Regions from separate parts of the Cupriavidus sp. 05N39 genome, predicted to be linked through region 2. Evidence: predicted binding sites of a transcription regulator. Region 2 holds the regulator's gene; the other holds the start of a gene.
What was found. Region 2 encodes NrdR, which represses ribonucleotide reductase genes. Its sites were predicted from a motif close to CACNANATNTNGTG; they were not measured.
Positions count from the first base shown of each region.

Region 1: a site for NrdR is predicted at 2,994-3,007, ahead of AC1DN0_RS12175 (ribonucleoside-diphosphate reductase subunit alpha). Genes of this name have one in related genera too.

Region 1 is NZ_JBFTNE010000020.1:13,368-22,085, reverse strand. Features, by position in the region: gene AC1DN0_RS12175 (ribonucleoside-diphosphate reductase subunit alpha) at 1-2,781, opposite strand, end outside; gene ampD (1,6-anhydro-N-acetylmuramyl-L-alanine amidase AmpD) at 3,283-3,900, opposite strand; gene AC1DN0_RS12165 (sigma-54-dependent transcriptional regulator) at 3,893-5,602, opposite strand; gene AC1DN0_RS12160 (sensor histidine kinase) at 5,700-7,769, opposite strand; gene AC1DN0_RS12155 (PP0621 family protein) at 7,766-8,041, opposite strand; gene AC1DN0_RS12150 (cytochrome C assembly family protein) at 8,049-8,718, opposite strand, start outside.
Region 2 is NZ_JBFTNE010000024.1:35,132-46,811, forward strand. Features, by position in the region: gene AC1DN0_RS13915 (S9 family peptidase) at 1-39, shown strand, start outside; tRNA gene AC1DN0_RS13920 (tRNA-Lys) at 149-224, opposite strand; gene AC1DN0_RS13925 (YeeE/YedE family protein) at 296-1,411, opposite strand; gene queC (7-cyano-7-deazaguanine synthase QueC) at 1,495-2,178, opposite strand; gene ybgF (tol-pal system protein YbgF) at 2,318-3,076, opposite strand; gene pal (peptidoglycan-associated lipoprotein Pal) at 3,095-3,610, opposite strand; gene tolB (Tol-Pal system beta propeller repeat protein TolB) at 3,628-4,956, opposite strand; gene tolA (cell envelope integrity protein TolA) at 5,182-6,342, opposite strand; gene tolR (protein TolR) at 6,358-6,795, opposite strand; gene tolQ (protein TolQ) at 6,839-7,522, opposite strand; gene ybgC (tol-pal system-associated acyl-CoA thioesterase) at 7,519-7,923, opposite strand; ZMP/ZTP riboswitch at 8,086-8,188, shown strand; gene glyA (serine hydroxymethyltransferase) at 8,312-9,559, shown strand; gene nrdR (transcriptional regulator NrdR) at 9,718-10,185, shown strand; gene pilV (type IV pilus modification protein PilV) at 10,366-10,953, shown strand; gene AC1DN0_RS13985 (PilW family protein) at 10,953-11,680, shown strand, end outside.

The DNA.
Region 1 (8,718 bases), on a different contig from region 2:
GCGCGACACCGTGGATTTCTCCACGTGGGTGGCTGCCATCGTGCGCAGGTAGTACGTAGTCTTCAGGCCGCGCAGCCAGGCCAGCTTGTAGGTGTCGTCCAGCTTCTTGCCCGAGGCGCCGGCCATGTAGATGTTCAGGGACTGAGCCTGGTCGATCCACTTCTGGCGGCGGCTGGCGGCTTCCACCAGCCAGCTCGGCTCGACTTCGAAGGCCGTTGCGTAGATATCGCGCAGGTCTTGCGGGATGCGGTCGATGCGGGCCAGCTTGCCGTCGAAATACTTCAGGTCGGCGACCATCACTTCGTCCCACAGGCCGCGCGCCTTCAGGTCGCGCACCAGGTAGTCGTTGACCACCGTGAACTCGCCCGACAGGTTGGACTTGACGTACAGGTTCTGGAAGGTCGGTTCGATGCAGGCCGACACGCCGATGATGTTCGAGATCGTTGCCGTCGGCGCGATCGCGATGCAGTTCGAGTTGCGCATGCCGTGCTGCTTGATGCGCGCACGCAGGCTGTCCCAGTCCATGGTCGAGGAGTGATCCACTTCCAGGTAGCCGCCGCGCTCTTCGGCCAGCAGCTTGAGCGAGTCCTGCGGCAGGATGCCGCGATCCCACAGCGAGCCTTCATAGGTGCTGTAGCGGCCGCGTTCCTCGGCCAGCTCGCTGGAGGCGCGGTAGGCGTAGTAGCACACCGCTTCCATCGAGGTGTCGGCGAACTGCACGGCGGCGTCGCTGGCGTACGGCAGGCGCAGCATGTGCAGGCAGTCCTGGAAGCCCATGATGCCCATGCCGACCGGACGGTGGCGCAGGTTGGAGTTGCGGGCCTTCTCCACGGCGTAGTAGTTGATGTCGATCACGTTGTCGAGCATGCGCATCGCGGTGCGGATGGTCTTCTCGAGCTTGGCGTGGTCGAGCACCTGGGTGCCGTCGGCCTGCTGCTTCAGGTGGGCAACCAGGTTCACCGAACCCAGGTTGCACACGGCGATTTCGCTGTCGTTGGTGTTGAGCGTGATTTCCGTGCACAGGTTGGAGCTGTGCACCACGCCCACGTGCTGCTGCGGGCTGCGGATGTTGCAAGGATCCTTGAAGGTGATCCAGGGATGGCCGGTCTCGAACAGCATGCCCAGCATCTTGCGCCACAGCTGCATGGCGGGAACCTTCTTGAACAGCTTCAGCTCGCCATTGGCGGCCTTGGCTTCATAGCCCAGGTAAGCGGTCTCGAAGGCCTTGCCGACCAGGTCGTGCAGGTCCGGGCAGGTGGCGGGCGAGAACAGGGTCCACTCGCCGCCTTCCATCACGCGCTTCATGAACAGGTCGGGAATCCAGTTCGCCGTGTTCATGTCGTGGGTGCGGCGGCGGTCGTCGCCGGTGTTCTTGCGCAGCTCGAGGAATTCCTCGATGTCCAGGTGCCAGGTTTCCAGGTAGGCGCAGACCGCGCCCTTGCGCTTGCCGCCCTGGTTGACCGCCACGGCGGTGTCGTTTACCACCTTCAGGAACGGCACCACGCCTTGCGACTTGCCGTTGGTGCCCTTGATGTGCGAGCCGAGGGCGCGCACATTGGTCCAGTCGTTGCCCAGGCCGCCGGCGAACTTCGACAGCAGCGCGTTTTCCTTCAGCGCTTCGTAGATGCCTTCCAGGTCGTCCGACACGGTGGTCAGGTAGCACGACGACAGCTGCGAGCGGCGGGTACCCGAGTTGAACAGGGTCGGCGTGGACGACATGAAGTCGAACGACGACAGCAGCTGGTAGAACTCGATGGCGCGTGCTTCGCGGTCCTTCTCGCCCAGTGCCAGGCCCATCGCCACGCGCATGAAGAATGCCTGCGGCATTTCGATGCGGGTTTCGTCGATGTGCAGGAAGTAGCGGTCGTACAGGGTCTGCAGGCCCAGGTAGTTGAACTGGAAGTCGCGCTGGGCGTCCAGTGCGGCGCCCAGGCGGGCCAGGTCATAGGTGGCCAGCTTTTCGTCCAGCAGCTCGGCTTCGATGCCGCGGGCGATGAACTTGGGGAAGTATTCGGCGTAGCGCGACACCATTTCGGTCTGGGTGACTTCGGCTCCCAGGATTTCCTTGCGGATGGTGTGCAGCAGGATACGCGCGGTGACCTGGCTGTAGGCCGGGTCCTTCTCGATCAGGGTACGCGCGGCCAGGATGGCGGAGTCGTAGACCTGGGTCATCGGCACGCCGTCGTACAGGTTCTTCAGCGTTTCCTTCAGGATCGGCTCGGCGCTCACGGCGTCGCCAAGGCCCGAGCAGGCATTGTCGATCAGGCCGTGCAGCGCGTTCAGGTCCAGCACGCGGGCCACGCCGCCATCGGTCACGTTGAACGTGACGCCGCCTTCCTGCACGCGGGCGACTGCCTGGGCATTGGCCTGGGCGCGCTCCTGGGTGCGCTTTTCACGGTACAGCACATAGGAGCGGGCCACTTCATGCTCGCCCGAGCGCATCAGCGCCAGTTCCACGTGATCCTGCACGTCCTCGATATGGAAGGTGCCGCCGTTGGGGCGGCTGCGCAGCAGGGCGCGGACCACGTTCTGGGTCACTTGCTCGACCACTTCGCGCACACGCGCCGAAGCGGCACCCTGCCCGCCGTTGACGGCGAGGAAGGCCTTCGTCACCGCCACCGAGATCTTGCTCGGCTCGAACGCCACAACGGCACCGTTGCGGCGGATGATCTTGTAATCCTGGTAGCTGCCAGCGCCGGCAGTAGCGGGGCTCGACTGCGCGTTCGCTGCTGCACCGGCGGCGGCGGCGCCGGTGGAAATGTCGTTCTGGGCTGTCTGCATGAGGAACTCCTGTTCTGACCCGTGTTTTATGAGTGACAAAGAGTCCCGGGCAAAATGCGCAAAAAGGCTCTGACACGCCGGCCGGTCTTACCCGGGAGGGCGCGCTGCTTTGCTGGATTCTGCTGGGACTCTTGTGATGCGCCGGCCCTTCGGCGGACCGCAGCCATTGCTGCGGCGGAAACTGCACACCTAGGCCGGCTCCCCGAAAGCACCACTAGATCTAGTGGTCGATGCGAAAAACTGGACTAAGTATAGTGAAATGGGGCGGATTCACCAGTCTTGACAAGCGCTTTTTTGGCGCGATTTCTGGTGCGGGCGCAGCATGCGGCGCTGCGCCAAACCCGCCAACCCAAGCGACTCAAGGGATCCCGCCCGACGGTGCGTTACCGCACTGTGACGCGAAATTTTTTTGATTGAGCTGGCCACTCCGATAGGCGCGGACTTTATCAGGGTTTTCCCCAGATTCACGCTATCCCCCAGGCCCCGCAATTGAGGCTTGCTTCAAGGCTGGTCTTTGCGGTAAGGCAACTGCCCCGGAGCCACGCCAGCAGCGGCGGCAAAGCCGGCCCAGTCGAAATGCGGGCCAGGATCGGTCTTGCGTCCGGGTGCGATATCGCTGTGCCCCGCCACCGCGCGCACCGGATAAGCGCCGAGCAGGGCACGCACCAGCGCGGAGGTGGTGTGGTATTGGGCCAACGCGAAAGGCTGGTCGTCGCTGCCTTCAATTTCGATGCCGATGGAAAAGTCATTGCAACGCGGCCGCCCGAAGAACTCGGATTGGCCGGCATGCCAGGCCCGGTCCAGGCAGGAAACGAACTGGACCAGTTCGCCCTCCCGCGTCACCAGGAAATGCGCCGAAACCCGCACCTGATGGATCGTCGCGAAGAAAGGATGGCGGGACGGGTCGAGGCGGTTCTGGAAGAAGGCCTCGATATCGCCGCTGCCGAACTGGCCCGGCGGCAGGCTGATATTGTGGATCACCACCAGGTCGACCGGCATGTGCGCGGGCCGGGCGTCGAAGTTGGGCGACGGAACGCGGCGCGCCGCGGGCACCCAGCCGGCCGGATCCGGGTGGAATCCAGGCCCGGGCGCGATCTTGCCGTTGTCGTGCTCAGGCATCGCGCTCTCCATCGGCGGCCAGCAGCCCACCCATCGGGCCGTCGCGCATCGCTTCGCTGGCGTCGGCACCGTCGGCCGCGTCGTCGCGGCCCTCGCGGATGCCAAGTTGCTGGATGCGGTAGCGCAATTGCCGGAAACTCAGGCCCAGCAGCGGCGCGGCGGCGGTGCGATTGAAACCGGTCTGCTGCAGCGCCTGCAGGATCAGGTCGCGCTCAAGCGCTTCCAGGCGGCCGGTCAGGTCGATCGGGAAGGTCGCGCGGCAAGCCGCTCCCTCCCCATCGCCCAGGCTTGGCGCCGCTGGCTGCGAAAGCGCAGCCGCGTGCGCGCCGGATCGGGATTCCGGCGGCGCTTCATGCTGGAGATCCGGCCTGAGACCGGACGGCGCTGCCGGCACAGCAGGCAGCGGCGGTGGCGCGCCGGCCCCTGGGTAGGCGACAGGCGCCGCCCAGGGCGCCGCGTCCGCCGAAGACACAGAGGCAGGCGGGCGCGGCAAGGCCGAATACCCCGTGCCCGCGTCCAGCGGGCCAAGGTCGTCCACCTCGATGGTTTCGCCTTCCGCGAAGGCGTAGGCCCGCTCCAGCAGGTTCTCCAGTTCGCGCACGTTGCCGGGGAACGAATAGTCGGACAGGCGTTGCAGCGCGGCCGCCGAAAGCCGCTTGGGATGGGGATCGCCGTAGCGCACCGCCAGGTGCTCCAGGATGGCGCCCGCCAGCACCGGGATATCTTCGTGCCGTTCGCGCAGCGTCGGCACGCGCAGCGCCAGCACGTTGAGCCGGTAGAACAGATCCTGGCGGAACTGGCCGGACGCGACCATCGCGGAGAGATCCTTGTGGCTGGCGCACAGCACCCGTACATCCACGCTCTCTTCGCGGCTCGCGCCGATCTTGCGCACGCGCCGCTCCTGCAGCACGCGCAGCAGCTTGACCTGCATCGCCAGCGGCAGATCGGCCACTTCGTCGAGCAGCAGCGTGCCGCCGTTGGCGGCCTGGAAGAAACCGCCGCGCTCGGCGTCGGCGCCCGTGAAGGCTCCCTTCACATGGCCGAAGAACTCCGATTCCATCAGGGTTTCGGGGATGGCGCCGCAATTGACCGCGATAAAGGGATGCGCGGCGCGCGCGCTCACCGCGTGAATGGCGCGCGCGGCGCGCTCCTTGCCGCTGCCGGACTCGCCGCTGATCACGATCGGCGCCATGCTGCGCGCCAGCCGGGACAGCGAGCGGCGCACCTCATGCATGGCCGGCGAATGGCCAGGCAGCAGGCTGGCCGCGCGGTCCGCGCTCTCCCGCACAACCGCGCCGGCACCCTCGGCGCCGTCACGCTGCTGGCGTCCCAGCGCATTGAGGATCAGGCTGCGCAACTGGTCCAGCGAGACCGGCTTGGCGATGTAGTCGAACGCGCCGGCCTTGAGCGCCTCCACGGCGTTGTCGGCGCTGCCATAGGCTGTGATCACGGCGACCGGCACCCGTTCCGGCGCACTCGAGAGCTGGCGCACGATATCGATGCCAAGCCCGTCGCCGAGCCGCATGTCGGTCAGCACCAGGCTATAGCGGCGCGCGGCTAGCTGCTGGCGCGCCTCCGCCAGCGAGCCAGCCAGCACCACGTCGTGGCCCATGCGGCGGATCGAGATATCGAGCAGTTCTCGCAGGTCGGCCTCGTCGTCGATGACGAGAATCGGATCGGGGCCTGGCGTCTTGAGGAGCATGGGTCTGCGTCTGGCGGTCTGGCGAAGTGGAATTGGTGCATTGGCGCGCGGCGGCCTGGCTGACGGCCTGGCGAACCGTTCGCGGCGGCAGCGCGGCTCAGCCGCCCGCGTTGTCCGGCGCGTCGATGCGCAGGGTCAGGACAAAGGCCTTGGCCGGCAGTGTATCGCGTGCCGCGGGCGCCAGCATGCCGGTCTGCGCCAGCAGCGCGTCAAGTGAAATCGTACCGTAGCGTACCTGGGCGTCGTTGGCGCCGCATAGCTCGCGCGCCATGAACAGGCCCAGGCCGGTGCCCTGGGCGTTGCTGGTAAAGAATGGCTCGAACAGCGTGCGCTGGTGCTCGCGCGACACCTCGACGCCATCGTTCCAGATGATCAGCTCGACGTGGTGCTGGTCCAGCGCGTGGGCCAGCAGCCGGATCGCGCCGGGCAGGCGGCTGCAATAGCGCCAGGCGTTGTCGAGCAGGTTGCCAAGGACCTGCTGCAGCTGCGACGGATCGAAGATGACCGGGCGCGCTACATCCACCGTGAGCCGCACCGCATTGGCGTTGATCTCCGCCGGCCGCGGCACGCGCCGCGCGCCGACCGGATCGTCGTTGACGGAGCGCGAGCGCATCTCCAGCCGCCAGCGGCTGATGATCTCGGGCAGGGCCTGGTTCAGGTCCACGGCAGAGCGCTCGGTGCGCGGGCGGCGCGACATCTGCAGCACGTCCGACACCACCTGGTCGAGCCGGCGCACATTGTCGTGGATGATGCGCAGCAGCCGGGCATCCACATCGCCTTCGGGCCGCCCCGCCTCGCCGGGACGCACGCCCCGGCGGCTGGTCTCGGCCAGCAGTTCGCTGGCCTGGCTGATGGCCGCCAGCGGATTGCGGATCTGGTGCGCCACGCTCGCCACCAGCCGCCCCATGGCGGCCAGTTTTTCCTGTTGCACCTGCTCGGCGATGCGTTCCCAGCTCTCGATGTGCACCAGCACCGTATCGCGCATCTCGCTGCGCAGCAGGGCCTCGTCCTCCGGGCGCCAGGCCATGGCCTCGCTCTGCGCGATGGCCAGGCGCAGCCGCGCCGCCGCCTCGGGCGACAGGTCGTTCCAGGTGCCGGTGTTCATGGCGCTCTGCGCCCCGAGCGAGACCGACAGCGAGGATGCAAAGGTCGAGCGCAGGCTGGCCAGCCCCGGCAGCAGGAAGCGCAGCCGCAGCCGCGTATGCAGGATGGGGCCCCGGCCCGAGGAGGGCCGCGAAGGCAGCGGCAGCAATTGCAGGATGCGCGGCGCGTCATCCTTGCTGCGCACCCAGTCGCGCAGCATCTCCATCAGCGGCTGCAGGCGGGGAATCTGGCGCAGGTCGAACAGCGCGTCGCGCCCGGTAGCCGGCGTGGACGTCTGCTTGCCCCGTTCGGCGGGCTGCACGCCCAACAGCACCACCGCGGCCGGGTTGGCCGCCACCACCACGCCGTTGGCGCGCAGCAGCATCACGCCATCCTGCATGTCGTTGACCATCAGCCGGTTGACCAGCTGCTGCAGGCGCAGCTCCTGCTCGCGCGCCAGCGCCAGCCGCTCCTGCGCAAGCTGGCGGTTGGCCAGCAGGTACATCAGCGAGGCCGCGATCATGAAGACCAGGCCATACAAACCCGAGCCCAGCAGGCCAGTGTCCGCCTGGCGCAGCAGCAGGGTCTGCGCGAAGGGGGCGCTCATCACCACCAGCGCCGAGACCGCCGCGGTGAATAGCGCGAACAACAGGCTGGTGAGCGCGCCGGCCTGCAGCGCCGGCAGCAGGAAGATCATGGCCAATCCCTCGCCGCGGTGGCCCTGCGCGAGAAAAATCAGGCCCAGCAGGACAAGGTCGGCCAGCACCTGGAAGCGCACCCGCAGATGAAAACCGCGGCGCCACCACAGCGTCGCGATCACCATCGCCAGCGCCACCCCGGCATACGGCACGGCCAGCGGCAGCGCGGCCAGGCCGTTGCCCAACCCCTGCGCGACCCGCTCGGTATCGCCGCGCTGCGCCGGCAGCCAGGCGTAACCCAGCAGCAGCACGGCCACCGCCAGCCGCGTCCAGCTGAAATAGCGCAGCAGGCGCCAGTGGAATTCGGGAGGCTCCAACTGGCGCCACAGTGCGGTGACGGCGCGCCAGGCATTCAGGCGGGACCAGAACGAGATGCTACCGTTCATGCGGCCGGGCTGTCCGGATCGCTGTCGGCAGGCAGGTGGGCGCGCCGGCAGTAGTGCAGGCCGCGATAGGCGATCGCTTCGCCCAGCGGCAGGTGCACGCCGCATTGCGCGCACTGCACCATGGGTTCCTGCGCGGGCTGGGTGCGGCCTTGCGACCCTTGCGCGGAACCATGCCGGGCGGCGCGATCCTCCCGCTGGCGCGCCTCGGCGCGCTGGCGAAGCCACCAGAAGAAGCCCAGCACCACGGCCAGGACCAGGAAGATGCGTGCCATGCCGGCCTCAGAGTCGGTGCAGGATGACTTCGATGACGAAGCGGCTGCCGACATAGGCCAGCAGCAAGATGCCGAAGGATGCGATCACCCAGCGCAGCGCGGTGCGCCCGCGCCAGCCATAAAAGGTACGTCCGGCCAGGATGCCGGCGAACATCGCCCACGACAGCAGCGCGAAGACGGTCTTGTGATCGAGCCGGAAGGCCCGTCCGAACAGTTGCTCGGAGAACAGCAGGCCCGACAGGATCGTCAGCGTCAGCAGCACGAAGCCGGCGCCGATCAGGCGGAACAGCAGTTTTTCGAGCGTCAGCAACGGCGGCAGCAGGTCCAGCCAGCGGCCTATCCATTGCGCCGGCTCGCTGGCCTGGCCGATCTGGGGCGAGCGGTTGAAACCGTGCAGGCGGCGTTCAGCCAGCAGCATCAGGAAAGCATGGAAGGCTGCCAGCGTGAACAGGCCGTAGGCCACGTTGGCGATGATGAAGTGCAGCTTGAACAACGGCCGCGCCGCATAGCCCAGGATCTGCGCACCGGGAAAGGCCAGCGGCATCAGGCTGGCCAGCATCGCCACCGGGATCACGATCAGGCCGAGACCGGCCAGCGAGAAGAAGAAGCTCTCGATCCAGTAGATGCCCACGCCCAGCCACAACATGGCCGACAGCGCGAAGGCAAAGCCGAACACC
Region 2 (11,680 bases):
GAAGCGTTTCTGGCCAGGCATCTGGCAAGGCAAGGCTGATTGCTGCTGGCCAGGGGGCAGGCTTTTGTTCCCTGCCCAGCCGTTTTCCCCGGCCAGGACCCAAAACAAAAAAGGCGTAGCGGTTGCCCGCTACGCCTTTTCGCAATGCTGGTGGGTCGTGCGTGACTCGAACACGCGACCAACGGATTAAAAGTCCGCTGCTCTACCGACTGAGCTAACGACCCGGAAAAACTGAAGCCGCGATTATAGGAATATCCTGGCCCTAATGTCAACCTTAGCGCGTTAAACGTTCGTGCTAGATCATGCGCTCAAGGCGCCATATCTGGTAGCGGAAGCCCAGCACCGAGCCGGCCAGGATGCCGGCCAGCGCAATAAACGAGCCGATTGCCAGCGTCGATACGCCCGACAAGCCCTGGCCGATCGTGCAGCCCAGGGCGGTCACGCCGCCCGCGCCCATCAGGATGCCGCCCACCAGATGGTTGCCAACGTCCTCGGCGCTGCCAAAGCCTTCCCAGCGGAAGGTGCGCGTGACCAGCGCATAGGCGGCGGCCCCGGCCACCACGCCGAACACGCTGACGATGCCAATGGTCAACACCTTGCTCTTGTCGCTGAACATCATCAGCCAGTCCAGCGTATAGGCATACGGAGCGACGAAGCTCAGGCTTTCCATGCGGCCGCTATTGGTGCCCACGAACAGCTCTTCGAGCGTGTTGGGATCTTCGGACACATAGCCAATATGCCCCGAGACGTACCACATCGCCACGATGATGAGCCCCACCGCAATGCCGCCCAGCAGGTTATCGAAAGTTCGGAAGCCACGTCCGGCCAGCGCCCAGATCACCAGCGCGCCGCCCAGCACCAGCCCGATGCCAAGCTGCAGGGTGCCACGCGCCATGCCGCTGGCATGCGCCAGCACGGAGGGCAGGTCCTGCGTGGTGGACAGCGTGAGCGCCACCGCATCGACGGTATTCACGCGAATCACGCCGAACAGGCCGCGCAACGTCATATAGGCGGACAGCCCGAGGAAGACGAATACCACCAGCGATTTCAGGTTGCCCGCGCCGATGCGCACCAGGGTCTTGCTGCCGCAGCCCGAGGCCAGCACCATGCCGAAGCCGAACATCAGCCCGCCCACCAGCGCGGAAAGCCAGCTGAGCTTGCTTGCGGCATAGATGGTCTTGGCGGGATCGATGTAACCGCCCGCCGCCAGCCCGGCGGTGCCGATCATGGCCACGCCGATGGCGAGGCCCCACATGCGCATGCGGCTCCAGTCGCCCATGTTGACGATGTCGGAGACCGCGCCCATGGTGCAGAAGTGCGTGCGCTGGAGCACCACCCCAAACAGGAAGGTCAGGATGAAGGTGCTCGCCAGTATGGTACGGCTGAGCGCTGCGAGATCGATATCGGGCATGAGAGTCCGGCGGGGGAATCGGAACGGGTGTGTGCGGCGTCAGGGTTGAGCGCGCGCGGACGCGCGCTCTTCTTGCGCAACCGTCAGGCGGCGCCCTGGTAGCGGGTGGGATCGGGCACGCCTGCGGCCTCGAAACCCGCGCGGCGGATGCGGCAGGAGTCGCACACGCCGCAGGCGCGGCCGTCGTCGTCGGCCTTGTAGCACGACACCGTCATGCCGTAGTCCACCCCGAGCCCGACGCCGGCGCGGATGATCTCGCCCTTGGTCATGTCGATGATGGGCGCGTGCACGCGGATGCGCTCGCCTTCCACGCCGGCCTTGGTGGCCAGGTTGGCAAGCGTCTCGTAGGCCGAAACATACTCGGGCCGGCAATCCGGATAGCCTGAGTAATCGACCGCGTTGGCGCCGAAGAACAGGTCGCGGCCGCCAACGGCCTCGGCCCAGCCCAGGGCCAGCGAAAGCATGATGGTATTGCGGGCCGGCACATAGGTGACCGGAATCCCGCCGACCGCGCCGTCGGTGGGCACGTCCAGGCTATCGTCGGTCAGCGCCGAGCCGCCGAAGCGGCGCAGGTCGAGGTCGATGATCTCGTGGCGCACCGCGCCCAGGGCCGCCGCCACGCGCTTGGCTGCCTCCAGTTCCGAGGAATGGCGCTGGCCATAGCGCATCGACAGCGCATAGGTCTCGAAATCCTGCGCATTGGCCATGGCAAGGACGGTGGCGGAGTCCAGGCCGCCGGAAAGCAGGACGATAGCGCGTTTTTTCATGATGGCGGGGGGGCGGCGCCTGGCGGCGCCACGCAAAATTCAAGGCGAATCGCGCATTTTAGCGCGACCACGACAAAAGGCCCGCGGATGCGGGCCTTGCGTCGTTCGCCTGCCACCGGCGCCCTGCCCAGCGCGGCGCTTACTTCAGCGTCTTGAGGCGATTGGTCGCCGCCTGCGCGCCCTCGGTGCCGGGGTATTTGGCTACCACCTGCTCCAGGGTCTTGCGGGCCGCGGGCTTCTGCCCCGATTCGATCTGGTTGTTGGCGATGGCGATCAGCGCATCCGGCACCTTGGGGTGATCCGGATAGGCCTGCACCATGTTTTGCAGCACCGTGGTGGAACGGCTGTAATCCCGCTGCGCATACAACGAGTTACCTAGCCAGTATTGCGCCAGCGGCACATACGGGCTCTGCGGGTACTTCTTGATGAAGGCCGAGAACACGTTGCCGGCACCCTTGAAGTCCCCGGTCTGGAACTGCTTGAGCGCGGCATCGTATTCAGTCTTCTCGCCGGGTTGCGACAGGCCTTCCCGGCCATCCACGGTGACCTGCTGCGGCTCGAATTTCTTCAGGCGCGCATCGAGGTCGGCGTAGTAGTCCTTCTGCTGTTTCTGCAGCGTGGTCACTTCGTTCTGCAGCATCTCGTTCTGGCCGCGCAGCCGCGCCACTTCCTGGCGCAGGCCCTCGAGCTGGTTCTGCATGTCGAGCTGGGCGCGGCTGTTCTGGTCGATGCGCTGCGATGCCGTCGCCTGGAAACCGTTGAACTGGTCCCGCATGGTCACGATGGCTTTGCGCGCCTCGTCATCATCGAACACGCCGGCCCGCGCCTGCGCAACATGCAGCAGGCTGGCGCAGGACATCGCAGTAAGCAATACCAACTTGGAGACGCGTGCTTTCATGAGTTGGCTATCCGCGGATTAGTACGTGATGTCCGCGCGGCGGTTTTCCGCCCACGAGGCTTCGTCATGGCCGGTTGCCTTGGGCTTTTCCTTGCCCAGGCTGACGGCTTCCATCTGGCTTTCCGGCACGCCCAGCGAGGACATGGAGCGGCGCACGGCCTCGGCACGCTTCTGGCCCAGCGCCAGGTTGTACTCGCTGGTACCGCGCTCGTCGGTGTTGCCCTGGATCAGGATGCGGCGGCCCTTGTTGGCGGCCAGGTACTTGGCGTGCTCGGACAGCATGCCCTGGTAGTCGGACTTGACGCTGTAGCTGTCGAAGTCGAAGTACACGCTGCGCTTGGCCAGCGGGCTGTTCGGGTCGTTCAGCGGATCGCGCGAGACGTCCACCGGCGCCACGGCGCGAGCGTCGTTCGAAGGCGTGCCCTTGCCACCGGCACCGGCGTTGGCGGTGTCGTCCAGCTTGACGCCGGAGCTGCAAGCGCCGAGGGCCAGCAGGGCAGCGACGGCAAGGGTTTTGGTCATCATTTGGGTCATGGCTAGGAACTCCTCGTTTATTGCATGAATGGGCCCCAGGACGGCTCGCGAACCTCGCCGGACTGGAGCGACAAAACCTGCCGGGTACGCCCGTCAGTGGACACTGCCGCCAGCACCGAGCGACCTCCCACCCGGGTGGCATAAAGAATGTACTTGCCATTGGCGGCGAAGCTTGGCGCCTCGTCGTTGGCGGTGTCGGTCAGCGACGTGACATCGCCGTTGCCGAGATCCATCAGCTGCAGCTTGAAGCCGCCGCTGCGGGTGATATAGGCCAGCTGCTTGCCGTCAGGCGAAATGCGCGGGCTCACGTTGTAGCTGCCCTTGAAGGTCACACGCTGGGCTGCACCGCCTTCTTCCCCGCCGGCCGGCATGCGGTAGATCTGCGGCGCGCCGCCGCGATCGCTGGTGAAGTAAATGCCGCGGCCGTCCGGCGCGTATTGCGGCTCGGTGTCGATGGCGCTGCTGCGCGTGAGGCGCTTGAGGCCGGAGCCATCGGCGTTGACCTGGTAGATCTGGGTATTGCCGTCGCGCGACAGCGCGACCGCCAGGTGGTGCCCGTCGGGCGACCACGAAGGCGCGCTGTTGTTGCCCTTCTGGTTGGACACCAGCGTACGGCGGCCACTTGCCAGGTCGTGCACGTAAACCACGGGCTTCTTGGCCTCGAAGGACACGTAGGCGACCTTGCTGCCATCCGGCGACCACGAAGGCGAGATGATCGGCTCGTTGCTGGTCAGCGCCACCTGGGAATTCTGGCCGTCGGAGTCCGAGATCAGCAGCTGGAAGCGCCCACCCACGCGTGAGACATAGGACAGGCGAGTGGCGAACACGCCACGCTCGCCCAGCAGCTTCTCGTAGATGTAGTCGGCGATCTTGTGCCCGGCGACGCGCAACTGGTTCGGCCCGACGGTGAAGGCCAGTCCGCCAAGGCTCTGGCCCTTGACGGTATCGTAGAGGCGGAAGCGCACGTCGTACTGGCCGTTGCCGGTCGGGGTCACGCTGCCTGCCACGAAGGCATCGGCGCCGCGCGACTTCCAGTTGCCAAGGTCGGCATTGGCGGATTCGGCCACGGTGGCGCCAGCCGGATCGATATTGCGGAAGCGCCCGCTGCGCTGCAGGTCGCCGCGAATGATGGCGGTGACATTTTGCGGGGCCTGTGCTTCGCCCTGGAAGTTGGCGGTGGCGATCGGGAACTGGCTGGCGCCTACGCCGGTGATTTCAACATTCAGTTGCGCCTGTGCGCTGCCGGCCGAAAGGGCCAGCGCCACGGCCAGCCAGGCAAACAGGGCGTGCGCGGGGGTGTTGTGCCGCCGTGCGGCTAGCCAAAGGGGGGCCCAAAGCTTTCGCATGCTGCTCCTCAGTCGAGATCAATATTCATCGAGCGCGGCCGGCAAACTGGAAGCCGTGGTACGGGCAAGCATGTCGCATGCCCGTATCGCGTGCACCGGGCACATTTGCCGGCCGCGTCAGGCAACCTGTCATCCTAGCGCCGGGATAGCCCGGCTTCGACGCAGGTTGCAATCTGTTGCAATTCGAAAACACCCGTGCCATCGCTATCGCCGCGCTCCCTCGCCTTAGTCGTTCGGCTTGAACGTGATGGTAAGGCTGGCCGGCGCCTTGCCATTCTCGTCGCGGGGCAGCGGGTCCGAGCGCTCGACGGCGCGCAGCACCGCGCTGTCCCAGGCGGCATTGCCGCTGGACTTCGCCAGCCGCGACGACATCAGGGAGCCATCCGGCGCGAGCTGGACGGACACCACCGCGGCCGGATTGCCGGGCACGTCTTCAGTAAATACGATATTCGGCTTGACGCGGCGACGCACGCGGTCCGGGTAGCCGGGCGAAGCCTTGCCGCCCGAGCCGGCGCCGCTGCCCGCGCTGCTGCCGACGCCGCCGGCGCCACCGGCGGTACCCGAGCCACCGGCCAGGGCCTGCAGGCGTGCCAGTTCGCCATGGCGCTGGGCATTGGCGGCAGCGTCGCGCTTGGCCTTGGCGTCGGCATCCGCCTTGGCTTTCGCGTTGGCGGCGGCCTTGGCTTCCGCGTTTGCCTTGGCGGTGGCGGCGGCCTTGGCATCGGCATTCGCCTTCGCCTTGGCGTCCGCCTCGGCGCGCGCCCTGGCATCGGCCTCGGCACGGGCCTTGGCATCGGCGCGGGCCTTCGCTTCGGCTTCCTTGCGCTCGCGCTCAGCCTGTTCCTTGCGCTGTAGATCGTGCTGGATGGCGGCCTGCTTGCGCGCGTCGTCCTTGCGCTGGGCCTCCTTCTTCTGATCTTCCTTCTTCTGCTCCTCGCGGCGTTGTTCTTCGCGGCGCAGGTCTTCCTTATGCTGGGCTTCCTTGCGGGCCGCCTCCTGGCGCTCGGTTTCCTGGCGCGCGCGCAGGTCGGCCTGCTTGCGCGCCTCCTCGCGGGCGGCGGCTTCGGCCTGGCGGCGCTTTTGCTGCTGGAGGGCGATCTCGGCGTCCTCTTCGGCGCGCGACTTCACTGCCGGCGCGGGCGGCACGGGGCGCGCCTGCTCGACCGCCACAGGTGCGGGCAGCGGAGCGGGAAGCGGCGTCGGCGCGGGGGTTGCGGGGATCTCGTCCCAGAGTTCGGCTTCGGCGCCGACGGGCGTGCTGCTCTGCCAGTGCACGCCAAAATACAGCACGATGCCAAGCAGCAGGTGCATGAAAACCGCGAGCAGGAAGGAACGCAGGGTTCCCCGCTCCGGGGCCGGCTGGTAAGGATAGGCGGCGGTCTTCATGGCGGGCGGCGGTGCTTACTTGGGCTTGACCATCAGGCCGACGCGCTTCACGCCATCGGCCTTGAGCACCGACATCACGTCGAGCACGGCCTCGTACTTGACCGAGCGGTCGGCAGCGATCACCACCGGCTGGTCGGGATTCTCGTTCTGGCGCTGGTGCACGAAATCGATCAGGCCCTGCTTGTCGAGCTTGCGCTCGAAGGCATTGCCGGCGCCATCCTTGCCGCGCGCGGTGAGCGCGCCGTCTTCATGCACGGTAACGACGATGGGCGGCGCTTTCTGCTGCTGCGTGGCATTGGCCACGCTGGGCAGATCGACCACGGCGGGGTTCACGATCGGTGCGGCCACCATGAAAATGACGAGCAGCACCAGCATCACGTCGATGTAGGGCACGACATTGATGTCGGCGCTGGCCCGGCGGCGCGAGCCGCCGCGGCGCTGTATCGCTGCCATTGCAGGTATCTCCTTGACCGATGACGTTGGTGGTTTCGGCGCTTTAGCGGGTCTGCCGTTGCAGGATATTCAGGAATTCTTCCATGAAGCTCTCGAAACGGATGGCCAGGCGATCCACCTCGGTGGCGTAGCGGTTGTACGCGATCACGGCAGGAATCGCCGCGAACAGACCGATGGCGGTGGCGACCAGCGCCTCGGCAATGCCGGGCGCAACCGCGGCAAGCGTTGCTTGCTGCACGTTGGACAATCCGCGGAAGGCGTTCATGATGCCCCACACCGTGCCGAACAGGCCGATATAAGGACTGACAGAGCCCACCGAGGCCAGGAATGGAAGATGCGATTCCATCACATCCATCTCGCGCTGGTAGGCCGCGCGCATGGCACGCCGGGCTGCGTCGAGCAGCGCCCCGGCGTCATGGTTGCGTTCACGCGCCTTCAGGTACTCGCCCATGCCGGACTCGAAGATCCGTTCCAGCGCGCCCGTGCTGTGGCGATTGTTGGCCGCGCTCTGGTACAGCGCCTGCAGGTCGCCGCCAGCCCAGAAGTCGCGCTCGAAGCCCTCGGTCTGGGTGCGCGCCGAGCGCAGCGAGAAATGCTTGCGGAAGATATATGTCCACGAGAACAGGGACATCACCAGCAGCAGGGCCATGACGGCCTGCGCCAGCACACTGGCGTGCAGCACCAGCGAAATGATCGACAGGTCTTGCGTGACGGTCACGGGATTCATCGAGCGGTCTTGATGGTTGCTAGGACGGGAGCGGGAATGGGCGTCGGGCGAAATGTGGTGCGATCGACACATCCAACCCGGATGGCGCCGGTAGCCAGCAATTGCTCATCACGCCAGGCTTCCTGGGCGAATTGGACAGACGCTGGACCAACCCGTTCAATCCGGGTCCGGATCTCAAGCATGTCGTCCAGACGGGCGGGGGCATTGTAGTCCACCGCCGTGCTTCTGACGATGAAGACGACACCGGTCTCATCGGCCAGCGCTTGCTGTTCGACGCCAAGCGAGCGCAGCCACTCGGTCCGGGCGCGCTCGAAGAACTTCAGGTAATTGGCGTAGAACACCACGCCGCCCGCGTCGGTGTCTTCCCAGTACACCCGCAAGGCCCACACATTGTTGCTCATGGCCGCGATTGTAACGGACAGCCGGCCCGACCCGGTGTATACCCTCACCCGACATTACAACAATTACATTACCTGACAGACTAGCCGTTGACTTTCGGGCGGCGAGCCCTCTCCGCCTTCTTGCAGCGAGCCGGCGCCTCGCGTTAAACTGCCGCCAACCATTCCATCTTGCGCGACTGGCGAAGTCAGTGGGCACTACCACGAGGAAGCGCAAGTTTCTCTGGCGCGATGTATCAAGCGCCTGCCGCTCGCCTGGGCAGCGAATGGGAAGCAGGGTGCGCCCTGCGCCGGACTAGCCACGCTTTCCGGCGCTGGTCGCATGTGCCTTCCCCGCGCGCCCTACCCCGAAGCCGATTCGGATCTCCTTTTTTTCAGACGAGTTTTCGCCATGTTCGAACGCAGCCGCTATACGATCGACCAGATCGACCCCGAGCTTTTTGCCGCTATCCAGAAGGAAGACCAGCGCCAGGAAGAGCACATCGAGCTGATCGCCTCGGAAAACTACACCTCGCCGGCCGTGATGGCCGCCCAGGGTTCGCAACTGACCAACAAGTACGCTGAGGGCTATCCCGGCAAGCGCTACTACGGTGGCTGCGAGTATGTCGACGTCGTCGAGCAGCTCGCCATCGACCGCGTCAAGCAACTGTTCGGCGCCGAAGCAGCCAATGTGCAGCCCAACTCCGGCTCGCAGGCCAACCAGGGCGTGTTTTTCGCCACCCTGAAGCCGGGCGACACCATCATGGGCATGAGCCTGGCCGAAGGCGGCCACCTGACCCACGGCATGGCGCTCAACATGAGCGGCAAGTGGTTCAACGTGGTGAGCTACGGTCTGGACGCCAACGAAGACATCGACTACGTCGCGCTGGAAAAGCTGGCACAGGAAAAGAAGCCCAAGCTGATCATCGCCGGCGCCTCGGCCTTCGCCCTGCGCATCGACTTCGAACGCATCGCCAAGGTTGCCAAATCGATCGGCGCCCTGTTCATGGTCGACATGGCCCACTACGCCGGCCTGATCGCCGCCGGCGAGTACCCGAACCCGGTTCCGCACGCCGACTTTGTCACCACCACCACCCACAAGAGCCTGCGCGGCCCGCGCGGTGGCGTGATCCTGATGAAGGCCGAGCACGAGAAGGCCATCAACTCGGCCATCTTCCCCGGCATCCAGGGCGGCCCCCTGATGCACGTGATTGCCGGCAAGGCCGTGGCCTTCAAGGAAGCCCTGTCGCCCGAGTTCAAGACCTACCAGCAGCAAGTGGTCAAGAACGCCCGCGTCATGGCCGAAACCCTGACCGAGCGCGGCCTGCGCATCGTCTCGGGCCGCACCGAGAGCCACGTGATGCTGGTCGACCTGCGCGCCATGCAGATCACCGGCAAGGAAGCCGAAAAGGTCCTGGGCGAAGCGCACATCACCGTCAACAAGAACGCCATCCCCAACGACCCGGAAAAGCCCTTCGTCACCTCGGGTATCCGCCTGGGTTCGCCGGCCATGACCACCCGCGGCTTCAAGGAAGAAGAAGCCCGCGTGGTGGCCAACCTTGTCGCCGACGTGCTGGAGAATCCGCACGACCTGGCCAATATCGCCAGCGTGCGCGAGCAAGTGGCAGCCCTGACCAAGCGTTTCCCGGTCTACGGCTGATCCCCCTGCGCCACCCGCCCACGCGCGGGTGGCCGGCAGTCCGCCGCGGCGCGCCAGCGCTGCCGGCGGGCCTTGCCAACCCAGCCCAGCGCGACACAGAATGACAAGACGCTGCGCGCGCAGCACGCGCCCCGGTTCAAACTTCGAGGTGGTCAGGCATGAAATGCCCCTTTTGCGCTCATTCCAATACCCAGGTCCTGGACACGCGCATGTCCGAGGAAGGCGATACAGTCCGCCGTCGCCGCCGCTGCGAATCCTGCGACCGCCGCTTCACCACCTATGAGCGGATCGAGCTGTTCTTCCCCGCCATCGTCAAGAAAAACGGCTCCCGCGCGGACTACACCCGCGACAAGCTGAAGGACTCCATGCGCCTGGCGCTGCGCAAGCGCCCGGTCTCCGCTGAAGCCATCGACGCCTCCATCACCCGCATCGAAGAAAAGCTGCTCGCGCTCGGCGAGAAGGAAATCCCCAGCAGCCAGGTCGGGGAACTGGTCATGCGCGAACTGCGCCGGCTCGACAAAATCGCCTACATCCGCTTTGCCTCGGTGTACCGGAGCTTTGAAGACGTGTCGGAATTCCGCGACATGCTGGATGAGTTTTCAACGTCTACCCCACGAAAGCAGTAGAAAAAGTAACGGGAACGTTGTTTAATTCTTTCCAAACTGTGCCCTAGGCTTCATTCCTATATCTATACTTCCGCCTGGGTAGTAGTGACAAAACAATAGAACGAAGCCAAAAGAACGTAGTCTTTTCGGACGAGGGTCAGAATGGGTCAGTCAAGCTGTCGGGGGACGGCCGGCTTTGCCATGCTCGAAGCATTGGTGGCAATGGTCGTATTGGCGATTGGCGTGCTCGGGGTCGCCAGCCTGCTCCTCAATTCCTCGCGTTTTTCCCAGCAAGCCTCCTACGATACCGTTGCCATGCAGCTGGCCACCGAAATGGCCGAGCGCATGCGTGCGAACACTGCCGTCTCCGGCGTGGGCGCGGCCGCCGAGGCCCTCGCGCCCAACCTGTATTTCATCGACACCCAGACCAGCCAGCTGCCCGCGCTGACGCGTAATCCCTATACGACGGCCTGCGCCAGTACGCTGCTCTCCTGCGCGCAGGACACAGCCCGCTTCGATGTGATCGAGTGGTGGAACCGGGTAGCCGCCGCCCTGCCCGGCGGCCGGGCGGTGATCTGCCGCGATACCGTTGCCTATAACCAGACGTCCGGCTTTTCCTGGGGCTGCACGGCCGCTGCAAGCGGCCGTGTCGACGATGCGCCGATCGTCATCAAGGTCGGGTGGATATCGCGCCTGAGCAGCAAGACGCTGGGCACCGGCGCCGATCTCGCCGACATGAACACGCGGCCGCAGATCGTCATCGTCGCCACGCCCGGCACGGTGAACTGATGCGTACGCTCCGCAAGCCGTACCGGCATGCCCAGTCGGGCATGTCGCTGGTCGAACTGATGGTCGCGATGGTCCTCGGCCTGTTGCTGACACTGGCAGCGACCGCCGTTTATTTGGGCAGCCGCACCAACTACAGCACCATCGACGACACCACCGCGCTCGACGAGAAGGGCCGTTTTGCCCTGGACACCATCGTCCGCATCGTGCGGCAGTCCGCATGGACCAACTACGCCGGCAACAGCGCGCCGGCAACAAACCCGGCCAGCGGGCCCATCGCCCAGGCGCCTGGCGGCATCATGCCGACCACCGTCGCGTTGTCACCCACGATCAGCGGCGTCGACAACTGCGCCAGCCCGGGCCAGGACGCGAGCCTCAACCTGTCGTGCCTGCCGGGCACCACCAACCCCGTGAACAAGAGCGACGTGCTGCAGGTGCGCTTTTTCGGTTCGGGCACGCCGTCGGATCGCACCGTGCCCGACAACAGCATGATCGATTGCTCCGGCAATGGCGTCGCGGAACCACAAGCATGGGAGGACGCGGACCTTGCGCGCGGCTTTGCGCGCTTCTTCGTGGCGCCAGACCCCAACGACCCGAGCGGCAACCCGCAACTGATGTGCGGCTATCGCGCTCGCGATGCATCCAACAAGGAAATCTCGAACACCGCGATCACCTCCGTGCCAATCATCTCCGGTGTTGAGGTGTTCCAGGTGCTGTACGGGGTCGACAC